Regions from separate parts of the Streptomyces sp. NPDC058620 genome, predicted to be linked through region 3. Evidence: riboswitches for the same ligand, from Rfam matches in the RefSeq annotation. Region 3 holds a riboswitch; each other region holds the start of a gene.
What was found. A riboswitch is a leader RNA that binds a small molecule or an ion and turns the genes downstream of it on or off. The one in region 3 is predicted to bind cyclic di-AMP.
Positions count from the first base shown of each region.

Region 1: another riboswitch for cyclic di-AMP. It lies ahead of ACFWSK_RS24970 (M23 family metallopeptidase); the one in region 3 lies ahead of ACFWSK_RS27095 (M23 family metallopeptidase).
Region 2: another riboswitch for cyclic di-AMP. It lies ahead of ACFWSK_RS12380 (transglycosylase family protein); the one in region 3 lies ahead of ACFWSK_RS27095 (M23 family metallopeptidase).
Region 4: another riboswitch for cyclic di-AMP. It lies ahead of ACFWSK_RS05840 (peptidoglycan DD-metalloendopeptidase family protein); the one in region 3 lies ahead of ACFWSK_RS27095 (M23 family metallopeptidase).

Region 1 is NZ_JBHXQO010000031.1:42,940-48,115, forward strand. It holds gene ACFWSK_RS24955 (GNAT family N-acetyltransferase) at 1-776, opposite strand, end outside; gene ACFWSK_RS24960 (HPr family phosphocarrier protein) at 939-1,220, shown strand; gene ACFWSK_RS24965 (GntR family transcriptional regulator) at 1,381-2,085, opposite strand; gene ACFWSK_RS24970 (M23 family metallopeptidase) at 2,297-3,088, opposite strand; cyclic di-AMP (ydaO/yuaA leader) riboswitch at 3,101-3,267, opposite strand; gene ACFWSK_RS24975 (M16 family metallopeptidase) at 3,488-4,870, opposite strand; gene ACFWSK_RS24980 (M16 family metallopeptidase) at 4,897-5,176, opposite strand, start outside.
Region 2 is NZ_JBHXQO010000009.1:121,570-126,745, forward strand. It holds gene ACFWSK_RS12370 (cytochrome P450) at 255-1,520, shown strand; gene ACFWSK_RS12375 (transglycosylase family protein) at 1,626-2,612, shown strand; cyclic di-AMP (ydaO/yuaA leader) riboswitch at 2,903-3,074, shown strand; gene ACFWSK_RS12380 (transglycosylase family protein) at 3,078-3,791, shown strand; gene eno (phosphopyruvate hydratase) at 4,152-5,176, shown strand, end outside.
Region 3 is NZ_JBHXQO010000037.1:17,238-22,413, forward strand. It holds gene ACFWSK_RS27085 (PrsW family intramembrane metalloprotease) at 1-730, shown strand, start outside; gene ACFWSK_RS27090 (aldo/keto reductase) at 763-1,707, opposite strand; gene ACFWSK_RS27095 (M23 family metallopeptidase) at 1,870-2,913, opposite strand; cyclic di-AMP (ydaO/yuaA leader) riboswitch at 2,925-3,078, opposite strand; gene ACFWSK_RS27100 (PP2C family protein-serine/threonine phosphatase) at 3,362-4,447, opposite strand; tRNA gene ACFWSK_RS27105 (tRNA-Met) at 4,797-4,870, opposite strand; gene ACFWSK_RS27110 (sulfite oxidase) at 4,934-5,176, opposite strand, start outside.
Region 4 is NZ_JBHXQO010000003.1:232,103-237,278, reverse strand. It holds gene dxs (1-deoxy-D-xylulose-5-phosphate synthase) at 1-47, shown strand, start outside; gene ACFWSK_RS05860 (aspartate aminotransferase family protein) at 44-1,441, shown strand; gene ACFWSK_RS05855 (helix-turn-helix domain-containing protein) at 1,505-2,113, shown strand; gene ACFWSK_RS05850 (DUF6126 family protein) at 2,140-2,313, shown strand; gene ACFWSK_RS05845 (tyrosine-protein phosphatase) at 2,328-3,140, opposite strand; cyclic di-AMP (ydaO/yuaA leader) riboswitch at 3,730-3,888, shown strand; gene ACFWSK_RS05840 (peptidoglycan DD-metalloendopeptidase family protein) at 3,893-4,873, shown strand; gene ACFWSK_RS05835 (SGNH/GDSL hydrolase family protein) at 5,060-5,176, shown strand, end outside.

The sequences.
Region 1 (5,176 bases), on a different contig from region 3:
GTCGTACCTGCGTCGAAGGCCCGGTTCACGGCGTACGTACGTCCGGTGTAGCCGGAACCGAGGAGGTTGCGCAGCACGGTGCGGCCGACCCCGCCGGGGGTGCGGCCGGTGCCGACGACGGCGACGGAGCCGGGGGCGAGGAGCCGCTGCACCGACCGCGACTCGGCGCGCTGCTCGCGGCCGCGCTGGACCGCGAGGGACTCGGCGGTCGGTTCGAGGTCGAGCGTGAGGTGGACGGAGCCGTCCTCGAAGCTGCGCCGCTGGGTGTAGCCGGCATCCCGGAACACCTTGATCATCTTGTTGTTCGCGGGCAGTACCTCGGCGGCGAAGCGGCGGATGCCCCTCTCGCGGGCGACCGCGGCGATGTGTTCGAGGAGCGCGGAGGCCACCCCGCGGCCCTGGTGGGCGTCCTGGACGAGGAAGGCGACCTCGGCCTCGTCGGCGGGGGCGGTGGCGGGGCGTCCCCGCTCGTCGATGCGGTCGTAGCGCACGGTGGCGATGAACTCGCCGCCGGTCGTGACGGCGAGACCGACCCGGTCGACGTAGTCGTGATGGGTGAAGCGGTGCACGTCCTTGGCGGAGAGACGCGGATAGGGAGCGAAGAAGCGGTAGTACTTCGACTCGTCGGAGACCTGCTCGTAGAAGCTGACCAGCCGCTCGGCGTCGTCGGTGGTGATCGGTCTGATGCGCGCGGTGCCACCGTCGCGGAGCACCACGTCCGCTTCCCAGTGGTCGGGGTACGCGTGATGCGGACTCTGCTCCGGCGTGGGCTGCATGGGCAAAGCCTACGGCTGACGCACCGGTCGCGGAGGGATCGGGGCCGGGGCAGTCTGAGGGTGCTCGACCGGCCGCAGCGACTGGGCCCGGGACCGGGCACAGCAGTGCGCACTGCATGAGAGACTGGTCTAGACAACCATTGATTCGTGAAGGGCAGAACCATGGCTGAGCGCCGCGTCAACGTCGGTTGGGCCGAGGGCCTGCACGCCCGCCCCGCTTCCATCTTCGTCCGTGCCGCCACGGCCTCCGGCGTCCCTGTGACGATCGCCAGGGCCGACGGCAACCCGGTGAACGCGGCGTCGATGCTCGCGGTTCTCGGCCTGGGCGCCACCGGCGGCGAGGAGATCGTGCTCGCGTCCGAGGCGGACAACGCCGAAGCCGCTCTGGACCGCCTGGCCAAGCTGGTCGCCGAGGGGCTCGAGGAGCTTCCGGAGACGGTCTGATCCCAGTCGAATCCGACCGGAATCAATTCTGCGACGAAGTCGCGGCATCCCTCTGCGGATGCCGCGACTTCTCCGTTTCCGGAAACGCACCGGCGGGCTCGAATTCGAGCAGCACAAAGAAAGCCCCGCTGAATTACCTTCTTTGTATACGGCGCAATTGTTAATGTCGGACGCCCGCGATGTTTACGACATGTTGCGAAGTGCTCACCCGGGGCGGCAGGGGGCTTCGCCCCGGCCGGTCCGGGCGGCGCAGCCGATGGGCCGCGATCGCCCGCTCGGCGTGCTGGACGGCCAGCGCCCTGGCCCGGTCCGCGTCACCACGGGCGACCGCGTCCACGAGCGCACCGTGCTCGGCCCAGGACTCCGCGGGCCGTGCGGGCTGCTCGACCGCGTACATCCAGGCGATCTTGTGCCGTAGCTGGGTGAGCAGCGCGATCAGCCCGGGGCTGCCCGAAGCCTGCGCGAGCGTCTCGTGGAACCAGCCGCCCAGTGCGCGCAGATCCTCGCCCTCGCCCCGCCGCACCCGCTCCTGCCCCAGCCTGACCAGGCCGCGCAGCACCTTGAGGTGCGCATCGGTGCGCCGCTGAGCGGCGCGCGCCGCGCCGAGCGGCTCCAGGAGCATCCGGACCTCCAGGAGGTCGGCGGCCTCCTGCTCGGTGGGCTCGGCCACGCACGCGCCGGCATGCCGGCGCGTGACGACGAAGCCCTCGGACTCCAGCGTGCGCAGCGCCTCGCGCACCGGGACGCGCGAGACCCCGTAACGACGCGCGAGCAACTCCTCGGTGAGGCGGCTGCCGCGATCGAAGACACCGGAGACGATGTCGTCACGGATTGCCGTGCATACCGAATGCGCGGGAATGCGCATGTCCGAACCTCCGCCTTAATCCCCGCGAAACGCGGCCGATCGACGCCTGTTCTGCGACTCTATTGCAATGAGCCCGAATTTCCGACGGCAGAGTGGAATCCAGGTATATCTTCTGGCCACGGAAGGCTTCGGCGAACAGCGTCCGGGCGATACGCCGAAGGCCCCGGCGGGAGCCGGGGCCTTCGGGAAGTGCGGGGGTGCGGCGCGTGGGTCAGACGTTCACGCCGTGCGCGCGCAGGTACGCGACAGGGTCCATGTCGGAGCCGTACTCGGGGGTGGTCCGGGCCTCGAAGTGGAGGTGCGGCCCGGTGGAGTTGCCGGTCGAGCCGGAGATGCCTATCTGCTGCCCGGAGGTGACGCCCTGGCCGACGGAGACGCCGATCGAGGAGAGGTGGCCGTACTGGGTGTACGTGCCGTCCGCCATCCGGAGCACGATGTTGTTGCCGTAGGCACCGCCCCAGCCGGCCTCGACGACCGTACCGGCGCCGACGGCGACGACGGAGGAGCCGGAAGCGGCGCGGAAGTCGACACCCGAGTGGCTGCCGGAGGACCAGAGGGAGCCGCCGGACTTGTAGCCGGTGGTGACGTAGGAGCCGGCGACCGGCAGGTGGAACGAGTTCAGCCGCTCGCGCTCGGCCGCGCGGGCGGCGCGGGCCTCGGCCTCGCGGGCCTCCGCGGCACGGGCCTTCGCCTCGCGCTCGGCCTCGGCCTTGGCCTTCGCCCTGGCTTCCGCCTTCGCCTTGGCCTTCGCGGCGGCCTCGGCCTGCTGCTCCTGGACCTTCGCCTGGGCGGCGATCTGGTCGGCGAGGGTGCCGCCGATGGCGACGACCTGGGTCAGGCCGGTGTCGCTGACGGTGCGGGCCTCGTCCGCGGCGAGGGCCGGAGAGGCCATCCCGCCGATGACGCCGGTGGTGGCCAGAGCCGCGATGCCGGCGACCTGAGCGCTCTTGCGCGTCAGACGGCTCGGGGCACGGTGCTTCCCGGTGGCACGGGTGAACGCCATGGAGGGGCTGATCCTTTCCTTCCTTCTCGCCTACCGGGTTAGCTGACGGGTTCGGAGCAGGAAGGTCTCCTACGGACTTCTCCGCCCCTGAGAGCGCAGACGTCCGATTCACCCCAGGGACTTCGTGGGTCCCCGGCTCCCCAGGCTCGCGCCTGACGGGGACTCGGCGATGGCTGCCCGGCGCCACGGACGCGGCATACGCATGACGGACAGCGGAGCCGACGCTAAACGGGGCAACTTTCAATCACCAAACGGACAGCCTGATTTGTCGTACATCCCACAGGGCAGATGGGGAGCCCTTGTATCAAAATCGGACAAAAAGCAGGGACCCCGGTGGCGAGTTGCCCACCGGGGTCCCTTTTGTGCTCTTTGCGCCTCCGTCGGAGAACGGACCGCCCGTCAGCCGCTGACGACCGACACCTCGCCGATACCCAGGGCGCGGACGGGGTCCGCGATCTGGGAGGCGTCACCGACGAGCACCGTGACCAGCCGGTCCACGGGGAAGGCGTTGACCACGGCGGCCGTCGCCTCGACCGTGCCCGTCTCGGCCAGGCGCGCGTACAGCTGCGCCTGGAAGTCGTCCGGGAGGTGCTGCTCGACCTGGTCGGCGAGGGTGGCCGCCACGGAGGCCGCCGTCTCGAACTTCAGCGGGGCGACGCCCACGAGGTTCTGCACGGCCGTCTCGCGCTCGGCGTCGGTCAGCCCGTCGGCCGCCAGGGTCCGCAGCACCTTCCAGAGATCGTCCAGCGCCGGTCCCGTGGACTCCGTGTCCACCGAGCCGCTGATGGCGAGCATCGCCGCCCCGGTGCGCCCGGAGGAGGAGCCGGGAGCCGTGGAGCGCATTACCTGCGCGAAGGCGCGTACGCCGTAGGTGTAGCCCTTCTCCTCGCGCAGCACGCGGTCCAGCCGCGAGGTGAGGGTGCCACCCAGGCAGTACGTGCCGAGGACCTGGGCCGGCCAGACACTGTCGTGCCGGTCGGCGCCGATGCGGCCGATCAGCAGCTGCGTCTGCACAGCGCCGGGACGGTCCACGATCACCACGCGGCCGCGGTCGTCGGCGGTGATGGGCGGGACCGGGCGGGGCTCGGCGGAGTTGCCCGACCAGTCACCGACGGTGTCGGCGAGGAGCGCGTCCACGTCGACCCCGGTGAGGTCGCCGACGATGACCAGCGTCGCGGTGGACGGACGGATGTGCGCGTCGTAGAAGGCACGCACGGCCGTGGCGTCGATCCGGCCCACCGTCTCCTCGGTGCCCTGGCGCGGACGCGACATCCGCGCCGTGGCGGGGAACAGCTCCTTGGAGAGCTGCTTGGCCGCCCGGCGGCCGGGGTTGGCCTGCTCGTGCGGGATCTCGTCGAGGCGGTTGCCCACGAGACGCTCGATCTCGCTCTCTGAGAAGGCGGGCGCCCGCAGCGCTTCGGCGATCAGCCCGAGCGCCTTGGCCAGCCGGGAGACCGGGACCTCCAGGGAGACCCGGACACCGGGGTGGTCGGCGTGCGCGTCGAGGGTCGCACCGCAGCGTTCCAGCTCCGCGGCGAACTCCTCGGCGGAGCGCTTGTCCGTGCCCTCGGACAGGGCGCGCGCCATGATCGTGGCCACGCCGTCGAGGCCCTCGGGCTCCGCGTCCAGCGGCGCGTCCAGGAAGATCTCCACCGCGACCACCTGCTGCCCGGGGCGGTGGCAGCGCAGCACGGTGAGGCCGTTGGGCAGGGAGCCGCGCTCGGGCGCGGGGAAGGCCCAGGGCCTGGCCACGCCCGCGGTCGGCTGCGGGTGGTACTCCATCGCTACTCCAGTCACAGCGGCGTCGCTCACTGCTCCGCCCCTTCGTGCGTGCCGGTACCGGCTTCGGTGGCGTCGTCGGCCTCGGCGTCGGCCGGCGCTTCGATCGGTTCGTAGACCAGGACCGCGCGGTTGTCGGGGCGCAGGCATGCCTTGGCGGCCGCCTGGACCTCCTCCGCGGTGACGTCGAGAACCCGCTCCACGGCCGTCAGGGCCAGCTGCGGGTCGCCGAACAGCACGGCGTACCGGCACAGTTCGTCAGCGCGGCCCTCGACCGTACCGAGCCGGTCCAGCCACTCGCGCTCCAAC
Region 2 (5,176 bases), on a different contig from region 3:
GTCGAGGGGTGAACGACAGCCCCGCCGACATCCCCGCCGCGAGCCCTGCGGACAGCTCCGCAGACACCCCCGCCGACGCCCCCGCCGACGCCCCGGGGGACAGCTCCGCCGAGTCCGAGTCCGAGTCCGAGTCCGAGTTCGGGACCGGGACCGGGAGCGGGATCGGCACCGCCCCCGGCTCCGTGGCCCCGACCGGCCTCCCCGACGGTTCCCCCACAGGGTGTCCCGTCGGCCATGCGGCCGGAAGCCCCGCGATCCCCGCCGCCCCCGAGCTCTTCACCTGGGAGTTCGCCACCGACCCGTACCCCGCCTACGCCTGGCTGCGCGAGCACAGCCCCGTGCACAGGACGACGCTGCCCAGCGGGGTCGAGGCGTGGCTCGTGACCCGGTACGCGGACGCCAGGCAGGCGCTCGCCGACACCCGGCTGTCCAAGGACCCGGCGAACCATGCCGGATCGGCGCACGCCAAGGGCAGGACGGGCATCCCGGGGGAGCGCAAGGCGGAGCTGATGACGCATCTGCTGAACATCGACCCGCCGGACCACACCCGGCTGCGCCGCCTCGTCGCCAAGGCGTTCACCCCGCGCCGGGTTGCCGAGTTCGCGCCACGCGTGCAGGAGCTGACGGACCGGCTCATCGACAACTTCGTGGCGGAGGGGAAGGCGGACCTCATCCACGACTTCGCGTTCCCGCTGCCCATCTACGCCATCTGCGACCTGCTCGGCGTCCCGCCGGAGGACCAGGACGACTTCCGCGACTGGGCGGGCATGATGATCCGGCACGGCGGCGGCCCGCGCGGCGGGGTGGCCAGGTCGGTGAAGAAGATGCGGGGCTACCTCGCCGAACTGATCCACCGCAAACGGGAGAATCCGGGTGACGACCTGATTTCGGGTCTGATCCGGACGAGCGACCACGGCGAGCACCTGACCGAGAACGAGGCCGCCGCGATGGCGTTCATCCTTCTCTTCGCCGGCTTCGAGACAACGGTCAACCTCATCGGCAACGGCACGTACGCCCTGCTGCGCAACCCCGGCGAGCGCGAACGGCTCCAGCGCTCGCTCGCCGCGGGGGAGACGGACCTCCTGGCCACCGGCCTGGAGGAACTGCTGCGGTACGACGGCCCGGTGGAGCTCGCCACCTGGCGGTACGCCACGGAGCCCGTCACCCTCGGCGGACAGGACATCGCCGCCGGGGACCCCGTACTGGTCGTCCTCGCGGCCGCCGACCGGGACCCGGAGCGATTCCGCGATCCGGACACGCTGGACCTCGCGCGGAGTGACAATCAGCACGTGGGATACGGGCACGGCATCCACTACTGCCTGGGGGCCCCGCTCGCCCGGCTGGAAGGACAGACCGCACTGGCAACGCTGCTCAGGCGCCTTCCTGACCTGCGCCTTGCGGTGGAACCTGCCGATTTGCGGTGGCGCGGCGGGCTGATCATGCGCGGACTGCGCACCCTTCCGGTGGAGTTCGCACCCGGCCCGCGCGCCGCGCAAGGTGACACTCTGTCAATACCGTGACTTTCACGTGATCTCCGCTGCATCGACTTGTGACACACGTTCGAGTCCCGCTAGGTTCACCGTTCATCACAGCAGTCACATGTCAGTCACACGGAAGGCAATCCCATGGGCTCCGCGAACGGCAGACACCGCCGCCCTCGCCAGGCACCCGCCATCGTCGTCGCCGCAGGCGTGACGGGATCGGCCATCGCCATCCCGCTGCTCGGCGCGACCGGTGCGCACGCCGCAGACGCCTCGACCTGGGACCGGGTCGCCGAGTGCGAGAGCGGCGGCATGTGGAGTGCGGACCTGGGCAACGGCTACTACGGCGGCCTGCAGTTCTCCCAGGACACCTGGTCGGCGTACGGCGGCTCGGCGTACGCGCCCCGCGCCGACCTCGCCAGCCGCTCGCAGCAGATAGCCGTCGCGGAGAAGGTCCTGAAGGACGAGGGGCCGCAGGCGTGGCCGAGCTGCGCGGTGATCTCCGGGCTCGCGCTGGACGGGACCCTGCCGGGCGTAGACCCGGGCGGCGTGCCCTCCGCCGACCCGTCGGACTCGCTGCTGCCGTCCGGCACTCCGTCGGACGACGCGAAGGACGAAACGAACAAGCAGGACAAGGTCGATAAGTCCGGCGAGTCCGGCGAGTCCGGCGAGTCGGACGCAGCGGTCGAGTCCGACAAGAACGGCGTGACCGGTGAGGCGGCCGATTCCGAGGGCTCGGGCGCGACGGCGCCGCCCTCCACCACGCCGTCTCCCGAGGCGTCCGACGCTCCGGCCGTCGCGGACCGGAGCGGCGGCAAGCACCGCGGCACGCCGGCCCCCGAGGCGACTCCGGACGCGGACCGGGACAGCGCGCGTGACTCCGGCCGGCACGCCTCGCGCGGTGACGGCCAGGCGCGCGACACGGGTGCGGCGCTCCCTGACGAGGGCTACACCGTCCGGCCCGGCGACAACCTCTGGGCGATTGCTGACGCACAGAAGGTTCCCGGCGGCTGGACCGAGCTGTACGAGGCCAACAAGAACGAGCTCGGCTCCGACCCGGACCTCATCCTTCCCGGCCAGAACCTCGATCTGGGGCTGACGGACGCCACGGATGGCTCCAAGCGCAACTGATCCAATTCGGGAAAACGCCCTAAAATCGAGGGCAGTTCAGGGGCCTATGTCCACTTATACGTAAGTGAGACATGGGTCTCTTTGCTTCAACTGTCGCGTCGCGTCCGGGTGGTGCGTCCACGCCCCCTCCGACCTGCGAAAACGTTCATCCATCCGGGGCAAGTAAGGGACGAATGGCCGGTATGTCCCTCTTTGAATGTCGGGGTTGCCTATGTTTACGGTCGGAACCGCTCGCACCGCGGGCCCCGTCGACCGTCACGCCGAATCCTGCCGTCGGTCGAAGGGAACAGACGCGTAAAGCGCCGTAGGCAGGAGCGGGGGACCCAGGTAAGCGCCGGGCCCGATCGTCGGGAGACGACTCAGGACCGGCTTGGGGTGAAGTCGCGCGCTAGGACGTGCGACCGGGCAACTCACTTGGCCCGAACCCGACAGCTCACCTCGTAGGCGTCGGTGAGGAGAAGCTCCATGCTGTTTTCCAGCAAGGCCAAGCACCGCCGCCCGTCCAAGGCCGCCCGTGTCGTCACGCTCGCCGGTGTCGCCGGTGCCGCCGTCGCCGTCCCGCTGATGGGTGCGACCGGCGCCTCCGCCGCCTCCGTCGCCACGTGGGACGCCGTCGCCCAGTGCGAGTCCGGTGGCAACTGGTCCATCAACACCGGCAACGGCTACTACGGCGGTCTGCAGTTCTCGCAGTCCAGCTGGGCCGCCGCCGGCGGTACGCAGTACGCGTCCCGCGCCGACCTGGCCACCAAGTCGCAGCAGATCGCCACCGCCGAGAAGCTCCTCGACATGCAGGGCCCGGGTGCCTGGGCCTGTGCCGGCGCCGGCAACCTGACCAACGACGGTGTGGACCCGGGTGTCGACACCGGCTCCGCGCAGGCCGGCGGCGACGAGCAGCCGCAGCAGCAGGCCCCCGAGCGTGCGGCCGAGCAGCCCACCACGCGCAGCGAGCAGCGCACCGCCCCGAAGGCCGAGGCGCCGAAGACCGTCACCACCCCGACCGGCGAGAAGGTCGAGAAGGGTGACGGCGAGTACAAGGTGAAGACCGGCGACACCCTCGGCAAGATCGCCGCGAAGCACGACGTCAAGGGCGGCTGGGAGAAGCTGTTCAAGCTGAACGACGACATCGTCAAGGACGCCGACCTGATCTTCCCGGGCCAGCAGCTCCACCTGACGAAGTAGTACCTGGGACTCTCCTCCCCCCCCGGGAGGGTGTCCGGCGGCATCCCTCCCGCTCTGCTCCCCGACCCGGTGCGCTCTCCCCCGTGCGCGCCGGGTCGGGGTCATTCCGGCCGCGGGCGTACCGCCGAACGGGTCCGGCTCGCACGGTCCCGGGAGCGCTGATCGTTCAAGTGTTGTAGTTACTGGTCAGTAGATTTCTGGACCTTTGCCCGTTAATGCATGCCCTTGGGTCCTTTTTCGTCCCAGGGGACGGGCGCCCGGCTGGCCGATGGGGCCCGGCCGGATAGGCTCATGCCGCAAGGCCACAGTGACCACAGTGACCCTGCACAACCAGTGTCATATCCCAGAAGGAGATGCCTCGTGCCGTCCATCGACGTCGTCGTAGCCAGGGAAATCCTCGACTCCCGGGGCAACCCCACGGTCGAGGTCGAGGTTGGCCTCGACGACGGCAGCACGGGACGTGCTGCTGTTCCGTCCGGCGCCTCCACCGGTGCGTTCGAGGCCATCGAGCTTCGCGACGGAGACCCCAACCGCTACATGGGCAAGGGCGTGGAGAAGGCCGTCCTCGCCGTCATCGAGCAGATCGGCCCGGAGCTCGTCGGGTACGACGCCACCGAGCAGCGCCTCATCGACCAGGCGATGTTCGACCTGGACGCCACCGAGAACAAGGGCTCGCTCGGCGCCAACGCCATCCTCGGCGTTTCGCTCGCCGTGGCGCACGCCGCCTCCGAGGCGTCCGACCTGCCGCTCTTCCGCTACCTCGGCGGCCCGAACGCGCACCTGCTGCCCGTTCCGATGATGAACATCCTGAACGGCGGCTCGCACGCCGACTCCAACGTGGACATCCAGGAGTTCATGATCGCGCCGATCGGTGCGGAGTCCTTCTCCGAGGCCCTGCGCTGGGGTGCGGAGGTCTACCACACGCTGAAGAAGGTCCTGAAGACCAAGGGCCTGTCCACCGGTCTCGGTGACGAGGGCGGCTTCGCCCCGAACCTGGAGTCCAACCGCGCCGCCCTGGACCTCATCGTCGAAGCCATCAAGGAAGCCGGTTACGTCCCGGGCCGCGACATCGGCCTCGCGCTCGACGTCGCCGCGTCCGAGTTCTACAAGGACGGCTCGTACGAGTTCGAGGGCAAGTCCCGCTCGGCCGCCGAGATGACCGAGTACTACGAGGAGCTCGTCTCCGCGTACCCGCTCATCTCCATCGAGGACCCGCTGTACGAGGACGACTGGGCCGGCTGGAAGGTCATCACCGAGAAGCTCGGCTCCAAGGTGCAGATCGTCGGTGACGACCTCTTCGTCACCAACCCGGAGCGCCTGGCCCGCGGCATCGAGGAGGGCTCCGCGAACGCCCTGCTCGTGAAGGTCAACCAGATCGGTTCGCT
Region 3 (5,176 bases):
CGGCATCGCCGCGCTCAGTGCGCGGCACCACCGGGCCCGCCGGATCGCGGTTCCGCTCCTGGGGCTCGTCCTCGCCATGGGCATGCACGCCCTGTGGAACGGCTCGTCGACCTTCGGCCGGTACGGATTCTTCGCGGTCTACGGGGCGTTCATGGTCCCGGCGTTCGCCCTGGTGACCTGGCTGGCGATCTGGTCGCGCCAGCGCGAACTGCGTACCCTCGCCGCCGAACTGCCCGCGTACGCGGCCGCCGGCTGGCTCTCTCCCGCCGAACCGTCGGCACTCTCCTCGATGCGGGCCCGCGGGATGGCCCGTGATGCGGCCCGGCACTGGAGCAGCGGACGGGGCCGGGCCGCCGGCAGGGCCGCGGCCCGGTCGGTGGCCGAGTACGAGTCGTTCGCGACCTCGCTGGCCGTGCTGCGGCGAAGGGCCCGCCGCGGTGCGGTGGGCCCGGACTTCGCCGTACGGGAGCAGGAGCTGCTGCACCACCTGTGGGAGCGCAGGGAGGTCGCGGGCCCGGCGCTCACGTACGCGGCCGGCCGGCTCGGGCCCCGGCGGCCTGCGCCGCTGCCGGCCCCGCACCGGTGGTACGGCGGCTACAACCCGTACCTCAACCGGGCGACTCCGCCCGCCGGACCCCCGTACCAACAACCGCCGTACCAGCAGCCCCCTTTCCAGCCGCCGCCGTACCGCCCGCACCCGTACGACGCACGTCACCGTCGGGCTCATTGAGCGCGTGCGGCGCGTCGTCCGCGCCGCACGCGTCAGGCCGAGGCGTCCGTCAGCGCCGCCTGCTCCTGCTCGGTCAGCCGCAGCCCGGCGACCGCGACCAGTGCCGGCACCTGCTCGACCGTACGGGCCGAAGCGATCGGAGCCACGACCGTGGGACGGGACGCCAGCCACGCCAGGGCGACGGTGGCGATCTCGGCGCCGCGCTCCGTCGCGATCCTGTCGAGCGCGGCGAGAACCTTCTGCCCGCGTTCCGACTCCAGGTGCTGGCCGGCCCTGTCGGCCCGCGGACTGTCGACCGTCGCACCCGCGCGGTACTTGCCGGTGAGGAAGCCCGAGGCCAGGGCGAAGTACGGGACGGCGGCGAGACCGGCGGCGGCGGCCGTGTCCTGGAGCCCGCCCTCGTAGGTGTCACGTGAGACGAGGTTGTAGTGCGGCTGCAGGGCGACGTAACGGGCCAGGCCCTCGCGCTCGGAGAACTCCAGCGAGGCCCGCAGCCGCTCGGGGCTGATGTTGGACGCGGCGATCTCGCGCACCTTGCCGTCCTTCACCAGCTGGTCGAGGGCGGTGATGATCTCCTCGACGGGGACGGTCTCGTCGTCGAAGTGCGTGTAGTAGAGGTCGATGTGGTCGGTGCCGAGCCGGCGCAGCGATTCCTCGGCCGCGCCCTTGATGGTCGCGCCGGAGAGACCCTTGTACGAGGGGTGGGCGCCGACCTTCGTGGCGACGACGGTCTCGGAGCGGTTGCCGCGCGAGGCGAGCCACTTGCCGACGACGGTCTCCGATTCACCGCCCTCGTTGCCCGGTGCCCAGGCCGAGTAGGAGTCGGCGGTGTCGATGAAGTTGCCGCCTGCCGCGGCGTAGGCGTCCAGTACGGCGAAGGACTGCGCCTCGTCGGCCGTCCAGCCGAAGACGTTGCCGCCGAGGGCGAGGGGGAAGACCTGGAGGCCGGAGGAGCCGAGCGTACGGAGTGAGGTCATGGGTGGTTCAACCCCGTCACCGAACCGCGCTATTCCGTTTCCCGGCACGACCGCGCCCCGAGAAACGGCAAACCGGCAGCCCTGACGTCGGGGGGTGTGCGTCAGGGCTGCCGGGGTTCAGGTGCGTCCGGTTACGGGACGCGGTGTCTCAACTGCCGGACCTCAGAGCGTGAGGCCCTTGCTGCGGAGCCAGCTCATCGGGTCGATGCCCGAGCCGCCCGCGGTGTGGACCTCCAGGTGGAGGTGCACCCCGCTCGAGTTGCCGGTGGAGCCGGCGCGGCCGATGATGTCGCCGGTGTTGACCCTCTGACCCGCGGAGACGTTCAACGAGGACTGGTGGCTGTACGTGACCTCGGTACCGTCGTCGAGCTCGATGACGGTGTGGTAGCCGTACGACGTGTGCCAGCCGGCTGATCTGACGGTCCCGCCGTGTACGGCCTTGATCGGTGCGCCCGCCTGCGTCGCGAAGTCGAGGCCGGTGTGCTGGCCGGAGGACCACATGCTGCCGGCCTGGCCGAACGTCGCGGTGATCGTGTACGAGGAGACCGGCAGGGTGAAGCTGGCGGCCAGCTTGGCGAGCCTCTCGGCCTCCGCCTTGCGCGCGGCGGCCTCTTCGGCCGCCTTCTTCTCGGCGGCGGCCTTGGCCTCGGCCTCGCCCTGCTGGGCCACGGCCTCGGCGGCGGCCTTCTCGGCGGCCGCCCTCTCCTGGGCGGCCCTGGCCTCGGCGTCCGCGCTGGCCTGCTGCTGCTCGGCCTGCTGGAGGATGCGGGTGCGCAGCGCCTCTCCGGCGTCCGTCGTACCCTGCTCGGCCTCGGCGGTGGTGATGCCGGCGGTGGTGAGCGGGGACGACGCGGCCACCGTGGCGGTGTCCTTCGCGTCGGGGCCGTCGGACATCAAAGAGCCGACGCCGGGAAGGGACTTGGCGTCGGGCAGATTGTCCGCGATGGAATCGGGAAGAGATATGGAGACCGGCGGCTTGCCCTGAGCGGTGGCCATGCCGCCCGCACCGACTGCCGCGATGACGCCGACCCCGAGGACGGTGGAACTACGAGCGAGACCGCGCTGCTTGGCTACGCGATGCCTGCCGCGAACGGGACGGATGGACTCCGCAGTGGGGTTCCATTCCTCCCAGGTCCTGTCCTGGGCACCGAGCGTGTCGGTACCGAAGGGTGACGGGGCCTCGGGGGCAGGCTTGTTGGACGCCACGTGGGCGCACTCCTTTCCTTCCTTCTCGCCTACCGGGTTAGCTGACGGGTTCGGAGCAGGAAGGTCTCCTACGGGCCGCTCTGCCTCTCGCGAGACACAGGTGGCTCGATTCACCCCATGTAGGTGGGTCCCCGGTTTCCTTGCGGAATTCAGCGCACGCGCACGGTGCCGCCTCTTACGACGACTGGGACAACCGCGCTGCGTTATCGAACGTTAATAGACAGACGGGTTCTATTCCAAGCTGTTCCGAGTGATCGTTCGTGACTTTGGCCTGGACTTAACGGGATACAACCGGGTGCAATCGGGCGAGTTGAACACCCCTCACCCGTCATTTCATTTCTGACGTTGCGTCAAATGTTATGCGGAGGGCCACGCTTCGGTTACGTACGGTGGCCCCGCTCCACAGCGCCGGTCGCGTCGGACCGCCGACGGCCCGTCAGCCACTGGCTCATTCCGGTCCCCCGGGCCCCCGGCCCACGATCTTCACGGTCCTCCGCCGCTCCGGCTGCCCCTCCGCCGGCCGGCCGACCGCGAGCAGCGCCATGTCGTCCGTGGACCGGCCGCCCGTGTGCAGGCGCACGTCATCGGTGAGCGCGGACAACAGCTCCTCGGGCCCGGGGAAGATCCGCCCCCGCAACCGGGCCGCCGGATCGTAGAAGGCCCCCGCCGCGTCCCGCGCCTCGGAGAGGCCGTCCGTGAACATCAGGAGCGTCGTCCCCGCGGGCAGCGCCCACTCGTCCGACCGGTCCGGCCACACACCCAGATCCATCCCGAGCGGCAGCGCGGGCGAGGCGGACGCGAGCACGTCAAGCTTTCCGTCGGCGTGCAGCAGGATCGGCTCGGGGTGCCCCCTGTTGACGAGCCGCACCAGACCGGCCCCGGGCGGGATCTCGGCCAGCGCGGCCGTGATGAACCCTTCCATCGCGTCGAGCCCGCCGCGGCGCGTCCCGTCCCGCGCCAGCGCCCGCTCCAGGCGCTGCGCCACACCCTCCAGCGAGCGTTCCTGCTCGGCGGCCTCCCGGAACGCCCCGATGACCACCGCCACCGCCCCGACCGCGTCAAGTCCCTTGCCCCGTACGTCCCCGACCACCAACCGCACCCCGTACGGGGTGTCCGCGACGGCGAACAGGTCGCCGCCGACGAACTCGTCCGCCTGGGCCGCCTCGTACCGTGCGGCCACATGGAGCCCGCCGATCCGGTCGGCCGGCCTCGGCAGTACCGCCCGCATGGCGGTCTCCGCGATGACCCGGGCCGACGCCAGCTGCTTGTTGCCCCGCCGGACGACGCCGTTGATGAACAGGGCGAGCAGCCCGGCGGTGGCCACGGTGACCAGTTCGATGATGGGCTCGACCTGGCTGAGCGTGCGGCTGAACAGGCCCAGCAGCGCCATGACGAGGACCGCGGCGACGCCCGTCCGGATCGTGCTGGCCCGCGAGAAGAACGGCGCGGCGATCAGGGGAGCCGCCACGAAGAGGGGGACGGGCGTGAACGTCGGCGGTGTCGTGACGTCGAAGAGCGCCCCGCCCACGATCATCAGCGCGGGCAGCACACGGACGAACCGACGGGCACGGACTCCCCCTGGAGTCACGCCCCGCCCTGTGTCCCGCTTCCCCACCTGTGTTCTCCTGCCCGGGTCCGCCTACGGTTGCGGACGGTACCGCGCCCCACCCAGGCTGACCGGAGCCGCGCCGCGTGGCGACTGCTCATCGGCCAAAGGAGGGAGCGTGCGGAGGCGCTTTCCGCACCCCGGTCACGCACTGTCCACAAGTGCGGGCGGGATCATCACGCCATGTCATCGGCCGAGTGGGCCGTTGTGGGTCCGTCGGACCCGGAAATCGACTCGGGCCCGGCACGCTGTGTGCGTACCGGGCCCGGTCCTTCAGTAGCGGGGACAGGATTTGAACCTGCGACCTCTGGGTTATGAGCCCAGCGAGCTACCGAGCTGCTCCACCCCGCGTCGTGAACACAACTCTACGGCATCCCAGACGTACTCATGACCACTCCTCGCACCGGAGGCCGGTCAGCCCTCTTCAGGAGCGCAGAGGACGGAGATCCGCTGGACGTGGTTGCTGCCGAAACCGCCGCGGTTCCAGCGCTGCACGACGGGCTGGGTGCTGCCCGATGCATCGGTCGCGCGCACGCCGAGCACATGGCTGCCGGGGGTCGCCGTCCAGTGCGCCTGCCAGCCCCGCCATGCCCAGGTGTGCGCGTCGCTCTCCTCCGGCGTGCGGAGTACGGCGTCGCTCCACGCCCGGCAGCCGTC
Region 4 (5,176 bases), on a different contig from region 3:
GGCGGGCGAAGGCGGAGCATCCGGCACCGAAGGAGAGCGGGGCATGAAGGACGACGGGACCGAGAGCTTCGATCTGAGGCGGCTCCTCGCCGAACGGGGCGGCGAACGCTACGAGTTGCACACCAGACATCTCAACCACCAGTTGCCCCGCATGCTGCGCACGATCGGCTTCGACAAGGTCTACGAACGGGCCGAGGGCGCGTACTTCTGGGACGCGGAAGGTAACGACTACCTCGACATGCTCGCCGGGTTCGGGGTGATGGGTCTCGGCCGGCACCACCCCGTCGTACGCAAGGCGCTGCACGACGTCCTCGACGCCTCACTGGCCGACCTCACCCGGTTCGACTGCCAGCCGCTCCCGGGACTGCTGGCCGAGAGGCTGCTCGCCCACAGCCCGCATCTGGACCGGGTGTTCTTCGGCAACAGCGGTACGGAGGCCGTGGAGACGGCCCTGAAGTTCGCCCGGTACGCCACCGGGAAGCCCAGGATCCTGTACTGCACGCACGCCTTCCACGGGCTGACCACCGGCTCCCTCTCGGTCAACGGGGAGGCGGGCTTCCGGGACGGCTTCGCCCCGCTGCTCCCGGACACCGCGATCGAGCTCGGCGATCTCGGCGCACTGCGGCGCGAGCTGAAGCGCGGAGATGTCGCGGGACTCGTCGTGGAACCCATCCAGGGCAAGGGGGTGCACGCCTCACCGCCCGGCTTCCTGCGTGCCGCGCAGGAGCTGCTGCACCAGCACAAGGCGCTGCTCATCGTCGACGAGGTGCAGACGGGCCTCGGCAGGACGGGTGACTTCTACGCGTACCAGCACGAGGAGGGCGTCGAGCCCGACCTGGTCTGTGTCGCCAAGGCGCTCTCCGGCGGCTATGTGCCGGTCGGGGCGACGCTCGGCAAGGACTGGATCTTCAAGCGCGTCTACTCGTCCATGGACCGGGTCCTCGTCCACTCGGCGAGCTTCGGTTCCAACGCGCAGGCCATGGCGGCCGGTCTCGCCGTACTCGCGGTGATGGAGGACGAGGAGACGGTGGCGAACGCCCGCCGCACCGGTGATCTGCTGCGCGAGCGGCTGGCCGCGCTCGTCGACCGCTACGAGCTGCTGCACGAGGTGCGCGGACGCGGACTGATGATCGGGATCGAGTTCGGCCGGCCGTCCTCCCTCAAGCTCCGCAGCCGCTGGACCATGCTCCAGGCGGCCCGCAAGGGGCTCTTCGCGCAGATGGTCGTGGTGCCACTGCTGCAGAAGCACCGGATCCTCACGCAGGTGTCCGGGGACCACCTGGAAGTGATCAAGCTGATCCCACCGCTGGTCATCGGTGAGCCGGAGGTGGACCGGTTCGTGAGCGCCTTCACGGCGGTGATGGACGACGCGCACAGCGGGGGCGGGCTGATGTGGGACTTCGGCAGGACCCTGGTGAAACAGGCAGTCGGCAACCGCTGAGCGGAGGTTTGCCTCAGAGGCAAAAAGTTTGCCTCTGAGGCAGGATCCTGGCCCAATGGAGACATGAATCCTCCTGACGGAGGGGCGGCCGACGAACTGCCCGGGGTCGCTCCGCGCTTGCGCGACCTGCGCCGCAGCCGTGGCCTCACCCTGGAGACCGCCGCCCAGCGGGCGGGGCTCTCACCCGCCCACCTGTCCCGGCTGGAGACCGGCCGCAGGCAGCCGTCGCTGCCCATGCTGCTGGGGCTGGCCCGTGTCTACGGTACGACGGTTTCCGAGCTCCTCGGGGAGGCTCCGGCCCAACGTGACGCGATCGTCCGCGGCGGAGCGTTCACGGGCGCCGAGGCCGACGGCTGGATGTACCGCCGGGCCGGCGGCTCCGGCCGGGCCATGCAGGCGCTCCGCGTCCGCGTCCCGTACGGCGCCCAGGGCGATCTCGTGCGCGTCCACCCCGGCGAGGAATGGCTGTACGTGCTGGAGGGCCGGCTGAGGGTCGGTCTCGGCGAGAGCGTGCACGACCTCGAACCCGGAGACAGCGCGCACTTCGACTCGCTCACCCCGCACCGGATCGCCGCCGCCGACCGCGACGGCGCGGAGCTGCTCTTCGTCCACACGCTGCTGCAGAGTCCGGCGGCCGAACTCTGTCTGGGCAGCGGCCTCCACCGCCGCTGACACCCGACACCGAAGGAAGGACTGTCATGTCCGATTCAGAGCACTACGATCCGCTCAGCCCGAGGTCCCGGAAGGGCTACGAGGCGCAGGAACGCAAGTTCCCGCGCGGTGTGGTGATCAGGCTCGTCGCCTACCTGGTCGCCGGGCACGTCTTCGCGGCCTTCCTCTATCTGCTGTTCGAGGTGGCCGGCAAGGGCTGACGCCGAGGAGCTGGTCACGCCTCCTCGGTGAGGCGCTCCCGCAGCCGCTCACGGGTCTCGGGGGACAGCTTCAGCCCCTCGGTGAGGTAGCGCTCAGTGCCGCCCCAGGTCTCCTCGATGGTGCTGAAGGCCGCCGCCAGGTATTCGGCGCGCGCACCGAAGAGCGGGTTCAGGAGCTCCATGACCTCGTCGGACATACCGACCGCGGAGGTGTCGCTGCGCTTCACCTTGTACCGGCGGTGGGCGTCGTTGGACATCAGGTAGTCCGCCTCGATGGCCTCGCGCTCCACGCCGACGGCGAGCAGTGACACCGCTATGGACAGCCCCGCACGGTCCTTGCCCGCGGCGCAGTGCATCAGGGCGGGGACACTGTCCTCGGCCAGCGCGTGCAGCACCTGGCTGTGCTCGCCTGTGCGGTCCTTGATGATCGAGCGGTACGAGGCGATCATGCGGTCCGCCCCCTTGCCGTCCGCGAGGATCGAGCGCAGCTGCTCGATGTTGCCGTCGCGGACCAGCCGCCAGAACTCGGCGCCGTCGGCCGGGTCGGAGAGCGGAATGTTGACGTTGCGTACGCCTGTCAGCTCCACGTCGTGGCCGTCGAGCTTGTGGTCGGCGGCGTTGCGGAAGTCGAAGATCGTGTGCAGGCCCAGTCCGTCGAGGAACGCCGTGTCCTGCTCCGTGGCCTGCGCCAGGTGACCGCTGCGGTAGAGCCGGCCGAACCGCACCCGGCGGCCGTCCGTGGTCGGCAGGCCCCCGACGTCACGGAAGTTGCGTACACCGGTCAGCTCGGTGTGCGTCGGCGGGACCTGCGGCAGCTGCTGCGTCACAGTGGCTCCTGGAGTGTCTGGTGTCGGCGCTGCTCGCCGACGAGGGCACGGTCGTGACGATACGACATTGATTCCCCAGGCAATCATCTTGCCCCGGAGGCTGCCGTTCCGTGCGGCACCGTTCCTCGTGCGGCGCCCACGGTCGATGATGTGCGGAACTGTGTGGATCTGTGGGGCGGCGTGATCGAGTCAGGCGGCAAGGGTCGGACCTGGCTGCTCGTCGGGGTCAGGGGCGCGCGGTGGGTTTTCGCGGACGCGGTGTCTGGACGCGAGGGTGCTGAGGCTCCGTCGTACACGGTGACCAACGCGTGTCCGTATTGATGCATTTAGCGGAACATGCCCTACTTATGGGGGAGATGGCGGTCGGCTGGTGAGCGGGATCATATCCGTGACGGTGTGTGGCGGCCCGCCCTGCGGGAATTCCGCGTACCGCACGGAATGACAAGATCCGTAATCCACGGAGTGTGACCGCAAATCCGCGCCGGAATTGAATCGCGCATTCCGGTGCTTCGGACGCGGCTTGTTCCGGCCGTCCTTACTCGCTTACGGTCACCGTCAATCCGGACGGACCGCCTAATCCTGCCGCCGCCCGGAATCCGCACCCACTCACGCGTGGCAGGAGCGGGGGACCCAGGTAAGCCGCCGTTCCGGAGGAATCCGGAACGGCTCGGGGTGAAGTCGCGCCAGCGCGACCGGGCATCTCCAGCCCGAACCCGACAGCTCACCTCGTAGGCGCCGGAGAGGAATTCCCCATGCCCGCAAAGGGTAAGCACCGTCGTACGAAGTCCAGCCCGATCGTCCGTGGCATCTTCGCCGCCGGGACCGGTGGCGCCGTCCTCGCCCTTCCGCTGATCGGTGCCACCGGAGCGCACGCCGCGGAGCAGGCCGCGCCGTCCGCCAAGTCCACGGCCGCCTCGGTCGCCGCGGCGCACACCGCGCCCGCCGCAGTGTCCAAGGCCGCCCCGAAGACCTACTCCGTGGTCTCCGGCGACTATCTGTCGAAGATCGCCGCCGAGCAGAAGATCAAGGGTGGCTGGGAGAAGCTGTACAAGGACAACCGTGAGGTCGTCGGCGACGACCCGAGCCTGATCTTCCCCGGCACCGAACTCACGCTCGGCGCCAAGGCGTCCGGCTCCGCCGGGGCCGCTCCTTCGAAGGCCGCAGCCCCCAAGGCGGCCGCGCCGAAGGCCGCGGCCCCCAAGGCCGCCCCGTCCAAGGCCGCGGCCCCGAAGGCGGACACCTCCGCCAACTCGGCCTCCTCCTCCGCCGAGTCGGTCACCTCGACGAACGCCAGCACCTCCACCGCTGCCTCGGAGAGCACCGACTCCGGCTGGGCGGCCCCCGTGGCCGACGCCACCGTCACCACGCCGTACCGCGCCTCCGGCTCCATGTGGTCCAGCGGTTACCACACGGGTGCGGACTTCCAGGCCGCCTCCGGCACCAGCGTCCGGGCCATCGGCCCCGGCACCGTGGTGTCGGCCGGCTGGAGCGGTTCGTACGGCAACGAGGTCGTCATCAAGCACGAGGACGGCATGTACTCCCAGTACGCCCACCAGACCTCGCTGAACGTGTCGGTCGGCGAGACCGTCACCGGCGGCCAGCAGATCGGTCTCTCCGGTTCCACCGGCAACTCGAGCGGTCCGCACCTCCACTTCGAGGTCCGCACCGGCCCGAGCTACGGCTCGGACGTCGACCCGATCTCGTACCTGCGTCAGCACGGCGTCTCCCTCTGAGACGAGCGGCAGTGAGGAAGGGCGGTGCGCGGCGGCGCACCGCCCTTCCTCGCGTTCTCACCGGTGCCGCGAGGGCCGCCACTTATTCCGGCTTTACCAAAAACTGACCGGGTGGTCTATCTCACCACCCGTCAACCCCGTATTACGGTCGCGTAGGTCACATTCGCAGGTGCAGGATAAGGGCTTGTGGCAGACGATTCGAAACTCAATCAGCGCGGTGTCCAGGGCGTCATGGGCGTCAAGAGCGTCATAGGTTCGTACGCGGCGATTGGCGACAGCTTCACCGAAGGCGTCGGCGACCCC